Regions from separate parts of the Azoarcus sp. DN11 genome, predicted to be linked through region 2. Evidence: predicted binding sites of a transcription regulator. Region 2 holds the regulator's gene; the other holds the start of a gene.
What was found. The regulator FNR, encoded in region 2, switches genes on or off when oxygen is low (the NO sensors DNR and NnrR bind a similar motif). The targets are predictions, from matches to a motif close to TTGANCTAGNTCAA.
Positions count from the first base shown of each region.

Region 1 (3,404 bases), 1.5 Mb from region 2:
GATCCGGGGTCGGGTCCCGCTGCTTGCACCCTGAAGCGATTTCGCATGGAATCATCCGCCCCGCGCAACGTCCAACCCCCACCAGAACGAAAGGAGTCGCCATGAACTCCCCGCACCTCCCCGACAGAACCGCCGTCTCGACGGTGTTTGAACGCAACCTGCTCTTACGACTTCCCTTCGTGCTGGTGGGTGGCGCGCTGATCGCCGGCCTGGCGCCGGCACTCGCGCGCCTGCTGGCGTGGGCCGGGTTCGGGCCGGATCCGACCGCCAGCATCACGACCGCGGACATCATCGGCCTCAGCATCCTCGGCCTGACCTTCAGCAGCGTCACCGTGCTGGCGATCGGCGCGGTGATCGTGCTGATCATGAAGGGGCCGGCCTATTTCGCCGACTCCTATCCGCTGGAGGACGCCGAGCGCCCCGATCCGCCGTCGACGCCGCGACCCCAGGGACACCGCCGCTGAACGATCAGCCGCCCGCGGTACGCCGCGTCAGCAGCAGCCCGGCCTCGAGGTGGTGCGTGTAGGGGAACTGGTCGAACACCGCGGCGGCGGCGATGTCGTGCGTGTCGGCGAGGGCGGCGACGTTGTCGCGCAGCGTCACCGGGTTGCACGAGATGTAGAGGATGCGGTCGAAGCCGCGCGCGAGCGTCACGGTGGCGTCGTCGAGGCCGCTCCTCGGCGGGTCGACGAAGAGCGTGGAGAAGCGGTAGTTCGCGAGATCGACATCCTTCATGCGCCGGTACTCGCGCCCGCCGGCGAAGGCGTCGCTGATCTCGTCGCTCGACATGCGCACCATCGTGATGTTGTCGATGCCGTTGGCCTCGAGGTTGTAGTGCGCGGCGCGCACCGAGGACTTGCTGACCTCGGTCGCGAGCACGCGCTCGAAGAGCGGCGCCAGCGCCATCGTGAAGTTGCCGTTGCCGCAATAGAGCTCGAGCAGGTCGCCGCCGACGCCCATCACCTGGCGCCGCGCCCAGCCGAGCATCTGCCGGTTCACGCCGCCGTTGGGCTGCGTGAAGCTGCCTTCGATCTGCTGGTAGCGCAGGCGCCGGCCGTCCACGTCGAACTCTTCCAGCAGCCAGTCGCGATCGAGCACGATCTTCTGCTTGCGGCTGCGGCCGATGACCTGCACGCCCAGCCGCTCCGCGAGCAGGCGCGCCGCCACCGCCCACGCCTCGTCGAGGGCGCGGTGATAGACCAGGCTCACCATCAGTTCGCCGCTCAGCGTCGCGAGGAACTCGACCTGGAAGATCTTCCTGCGCAGCACGTCGTCCGCCCGCAGCGCGTCGCGCAGGCGCGGCATCAGTGCGCAGATCGGCGCCGCCGCCGCGGGGAAGTCTTCGAGCAGCACCGGCGTCTTCGGGTCGTCCGCGGCGAACATCGCGTAGTCGACGAGGCCATCGCCGTGGTGCCACATGCGGAATTCCGCCCGCAGGCGGTAGTGCAGCGGCTCGGACGCGAACACCTCCGGGGCAGAGACGCCCAGCGGCGCAAAATCGCTCGCGAAGCGGGCCACCTTGTCGGCGAGCTGGGCGGGGTAGTCGGCGGGATCGAAACGGGGCAGTGACATCTTGATTCGGCAGTGCGGGCGCCGCAGCCTGGACGGGAGGCTGCGGCGCGGGGTCGGCAGGCGGAGCGAAAAGGGAAGAGCGCTTCGCGGACCCGCGACTATACGCCGCCCGCGCCTGCGGTGCAGCCGTCGCGACACCGGGCAATCTTGACGGACATCAAAGTTCGCCGGCCATAACCGAGTAAAGTTGTCGGACATCTACAGAATCCGCAACCCAAGCGGTCACGAGGCTCCCCGACATGGCCAAGAAATTCCCCCTGCACCCCAAGCACCCCGAACGCATCTGCTGGGGCTGTGACAAATACTGCCCGGCGGACTCGCTCGGCTGCGGCAACGGCTCGGGCCGCACGCAGCACCCGGCCGAGCTGCTCGGCGACGACTGGTACGAGTACGGCGACTGGGGCCTGGACGTCACGGAAGAGACCCAGAAGCCCGAGACCGCGGCCTGAGGCCCATCCCGGCACCTTGTGTGAACCCGGACGGTTTTCCGGGCGCGCCACGTCGTCGCGCAGGCGACCCACATCGTCCGATTCGGACCCCTGCCCGTCGAAAGCACCACGCGCGCCCATCGCCGGGGAACTCGCCTCGTCATCCAGCGTTCTCAGGCAGAGGAAAACCGCGCCACGACTCCCCCTGACGGCCCGAGCAGTGCGGAGGGTTTTCATTTCAAAATGTAAGCGCGCGCGCCCCTGCGGCGGTCGCTCACTAATATGGCGGACATGTTTCGGCTTGCCACGCCCTCTTCTGCGCACTTGCAGCTGCTGGTCGCGATGCTGCGGAATCCGGCGTCGACCGGTACGCTGCTGCCGTCTTCGCGCGCGCTCGCGAATGCGATGGCGGGCGCCGCGGAGGGTGCCGACCTCGTCGTCGAACTCGGCGCGGGCACGGGAGCGGTCACCGACGCCTTGCTGCAGAAACTGCCCCACGTGCCCCTGATCGCCGTCGAACTGCAAGCGGCGCTCGCGCGCCGCCTGCGCCATCGCTATCCCGGCGCGGACATCCGCCAGGCGACGGCCAGCCAGGTCGTCGACTCCCTGATAGAGCACCCCGGCCGGATCGTTCTTGTCTCCAGCCTGCCCTTCCGCTCGCTCCCCGCGCACGTCGCGACCGAGACCGCGCACAGCCTGTGCCGCTTCCTCGCGCACAACCCCGAGCGCAAGCTCGTGCAGTTTACGTACCAGCCGCGCGCGCCCTTTCTGGCGCCGCGGCATCTGCGCTGGAAACGCACCTCGGTGATCTGGCGCAACCCCCCGCCGGCGGGAATCTGGGAGCTGGGGCTCACACCCTGAACGCGAGGCCGGAACCGGCGCGCGAGTCCGGCGATGCCGCAGTCGACGCCTCGAAGCGGCGGATCTCCGCCAGCGTCTCGTCCAGGCTCATCTCGCCGGCCTCCAGCAGCTTGCCGACCAGATGCTCCGTGAGCGGCCTGAACCCCGCCAGCACCGCCTTGGTCTCGCCATACAGCCGCTCGCTCTGCGCCTCCATGATGCCGCGCGTTTCTTCGTCGAGCACGCGGCTCGACCGCTGACCGTCGTTCGTGAGCGCGCCGAAGTTGAGGCGCGTCTTGCGGTACATGCCCATCTCGCCGACGGCGTGATGCAGGAGCTGGGTGACGCGGGTGATGTCGTTGTGGGCGCCGTTGGTCGTGCCGTCCTCGCCGAAGAAAAGCTCCTCGTTGGCCATGCCGCCAAGCAGCACGCGCACGTCGTGCTCGATGTCGCCCTTGGTCTTCAGCAGGTTGGTGCCCTGCTTGTGGAAGACGAAGCCCAGGGCGTTGCTGCGCGGAATGGCCTTCAGCGAGATCTTGATCGTCTTCATGTCGGCGAGGATGC
Region 1 covers NZ_CP021731.1:184,423-187,826, reverse strand. The annotation lists gene CDA09_RS00845 (hypothetical protein) at 102-464, shown strand; gene trmA (tRNA (uridine(54)-C5)-methyltransferase TrmA) at 469-1,572, opposite strand; gene CDA09_RS00835 (DUF3079 domain-containing protein) at 1,812-2,021, shown strand; gene CDA09_RS00830 (class I SAM-dependent methyltransferase) at 2,283-2,861, shown strand; gene CDA09_RS00825 (AAA family ATPase) at 2,851-3,404, opposite strand, start outside.
Region 1: CDA09_RS00835 (DUF3079 domain-containing protein) is a predicted target of FNR. The motif match lies at 1,720-1,733, and genes of this name have one in related genera.

Region 2 (3,404 bases):
CGCGATCTCGATCGAATCGATCGACAGCTCGAAATGGCACATCAGCGCCTGGATGATCGAACGACGCAGCAGGTCGTCGGCCGTCAGCTCGACGCCGCGCAGGACCGGCAGTTCGTCGCGATCGAGGGCGTCGTAGTACTCGTCGAGCGTCTTCACGTTCTGCGAGTACACCGGGCCGATCTTGCCGATCGCCGACACGCCGAAGGCCAGCAGGTCGCATTCGGCCTGCGTCGAATAGCCCTGGAAATTGCGGTGCAGGCGCCCCTGGCGCTGGGCGATCGTGAGCTCGTCGTCCGGCTTGGCAAAGTGGTCCATGCCGATATAGACGTAGCCCGCCTCCGTCAGCCGGCGGATCGCCATCTGCAGGATCTGCAGCTTGGTGTCCGAGGTCGGCATGTCGTTGATCGAGATACGGCGCTGCGGCTTGAACAGGCCCGGCAGGTGCGCGTAGCTGTACAGCGAGATGCGATCCGGCGACAGCTCCAGTACCTGCTCCAGCGTGCGGTTGAAGCTGATGATGTTCTGGCGCGGCAGGCCGTAGATCAGGTCCATGCTGATGGACTTGAAGCCGGTGGCGCGGGCCGACTCGATCACGAGCCTGGTTTCATCGAAGCTCTGGATGCGATTGACCGCTTCCTGCACGTCTTCGTTGAAGTCCTGCACGCCCACGCTCATGCGGTTGAAGCCGAGGTCGGCGAGCAGCTTCACGGTGTCGAAGTCGACCTTGCGCGGATCGACCTCGATCGAGTATTCGCCGTTCGGCACCAGCGTGAAGCGCTTGTGCACCGAATCCATGAGCTGGCGCAGCTCGTCATGCGACAGGAAGGTCGGCGTGCCGCCGCCGAGGTGAAGCTGCGTGACCTGGTGGCTACCGCCCAATGCGGCGGCCTGCATCCCGATTTCCTTATCGAGATACTTCAGGTACTTCGCCGAACGTGCATGATCTTTCGTGATGATCTTGTTGCACGCGCAGTAGTAGCAGATCGTGTTACAGAACGGGATGTGGAAGTATAATGAGAGCGGTTTGCTCACGCCCCCGACACCGCGTTGCGCCAGCCAGTCCCGCAATGCACGGGCATCGAACGCTTCGACGAAGCGGTCGGCCGTCGGGTAGGACGTGTAGCGCGGCCCATTGATGTCGAACCGGCGAATCAGCTGCTGGTCGAACACAAGATCTTTCTGACTGGTCATGGATGTTTCGCTTGAGTGCATTCCGTACGATCTCAAAAAGCCGCAGTTTTGTGGTTGACGTGGATCAACGGTCCATTCCGCCGGGCGCCTGCCACTTCTCGGTCGATGTAGAAGGAACAATATTATCGTGCAAATGAAGGCGACGGTGCCGATTACAGTCGCGAGCCTGAAGGTCGCATGCTCCCAGTGCAACCTGGTCGAACTGTGCCTGCCCTTCGGGATGTCGGAATCGGAAATCGACCGTCTCGACGAACTGGTCGGTGCGCGGCGCAAGATCAAGCGGCAGCAGCATCTGTATCGCGCGGGCGATCCGTTCGAGGCGATCTACGCGATCCGCGCAGGTTCGTTCAAGACCGACGTGCTACTCGAGGACGGGCGCGAACAGGTCACCGGCTTCCAGATGACCGGCGAAATGCTCGGTCTCGACGGCATCAGCACCGAAGCCCATTCCTGCAATGCGATCGCGCTCGAAGACAGCGAAGTCTGCGTGATCGCCTACAGCAAGCTCGAGGAACTGTCGCGCGTGGTCGAAGGCCTACAGCTCCAGTTCCACAAGGTCATGAGCCGCGAGATCGTGCGCGACCACGGCGTGATGACCCTCCTCGGCTCGATGCGCGCCGAAGAGCGCCTGGCGGCCTTCCTGCTCAACATGTCGCAGCGTTTCACGGCGCGCGGCTTCTCCCCCGCGGAATTCCACCTTCGCATGACCCGCGAGGAGATCGGCTCCTATCTGGGCCTCAAGCTCGAAACGGTGTCGCGGGCCTTCTCGAAGTTCCAGGACGAAGGCCTGATCGCGGTCCAGCAGAAGCACATCCGCATTCTCGACATCGTCGGCCTGAAGCGGCTGATCCAGCACCCGTCGCCGTCGCCCCGCCCCTGACCGGGGTGCGTGCCGTGCCGCCGATTGCGGCGCCCCGCCCTATTGGCGCCGCCGCGCAGTCATCGTTCCCGACAGCACCTCGATATCCTGCGCGCCGAGCACGCTGCGGGCGACGGGGAGCAATTCGCCTTCCTCCCGCGCGATGTGACGCCGGTAAGCGCCCGCGAATTCCTCCACCGCGGCCGGCGTCAGGTCGGCACTTTCTCCGCGCGCGATGCACTCGAGCCGCGCGCGCATCTGCGCCCAGCCCGCGAACAGCCGCTGGTGATCCGCCAGGATCCAGTCGATGAGCGTACCGAGCTCGCCCCGCCGGGCCTCATCGACGCGCTCGCGCAGGACGGGAAAGAGATCGTCCTCCTCGTCCTGGTGGTGCTTCACCGCGGCAACATCGAAGTAGCGCATCACGTTGGTCGCGGCCTGTTGCGCCTGGCGGTCGGGACCATGCTCGGGAAGCCAGGCCGCGAGCCGGGCCAGCGTGGCCAGTTGTGCCTGCAGGCGCTCATGGCAGGCTTCGAGCATCTCGAGCGGGGTTTCGAAACCCGGCGACGTGGGGATCAGCGAATCGGCCATCAAAACACTCCGGTAAGAGTCAGGAATCCGGCGGGGTTCTTGCTCAACGCCACCGAGACGATCCACGAGAAAGTGACGACGGCCGCGGCCAGCGCCAGCACGCGGGTCCGCATCGTGCGACCCCAGCGCAGCGCAGTCGCGCCGAGAAGGATGTAGACGACGAGACCGATGACCTTCGCGGTGACCCAGGGCACGACGAAGGGATACTGCCCGCTCATCACCGCAAGCGTGATCGCGCTCCCCAGGAATACCGTATCGATGATGTGCGGCAGGATGCGCGTCACACGATGATCGACGAGGGGACTCCGGAGCATCATCCATAGGCCCTGCAGCAGGAAGCCGCTGCCGCTCAGAACGGCACACGTGACGTGCAGGTGCTTGACCGTCAGGTACATGGATCACCCAGGGCGACCGTCGCTGCGCGGCCGCCAGTAGATTGGCAGGTAGCGTGTGGCCCAGGCGCCGAACACGCCCAGCCAGCCCAGGACGGCGAGCAGCATGACCGTGGCGGACCAGCCCGCGGGAACCACTTCAGCAAGGACCCGGATCACGACCACCAGTTCCAGCCCGAGGAACAGTCCCCAGGTCAGCCGGTCGGCGACGAGCTTGCGTCCGGAGTGGCCCAGGCTGACACGCGAGACCATCGCCAACAGGACGGATCCGAAGAAGCCGACGCCGATCGCATGCAGGGGCGCCAGCCCCAGGACCGCGTAACCCAGCAACGATGCGACGCCCTGGATGGAGAACAGCGTCAGCGCGATTC
Region 2 covers NZ_CP021731.1:3,644,216-3,647,619, forward strand. The annotation lists gene hemN (oxygen-independent coproporphyrinogen III oxidase) at 1-1,191, opposite strand, end outside; gene fnr (fumarate/nitrate reduction transcriptional regulator Fnr) at 1,325-2,071, shown strand; gene CDA09_RS16835 (hemerythrin domain-containing protein) at 2,111-2,641, opposite strand; gene CDA09_RS16840 (SirB2 family protein) at 2,641-3,036, opposite strand; gene CDA09_RS16845 (NnrS family protein) at 3,040-3,404, opposite strand, start outside.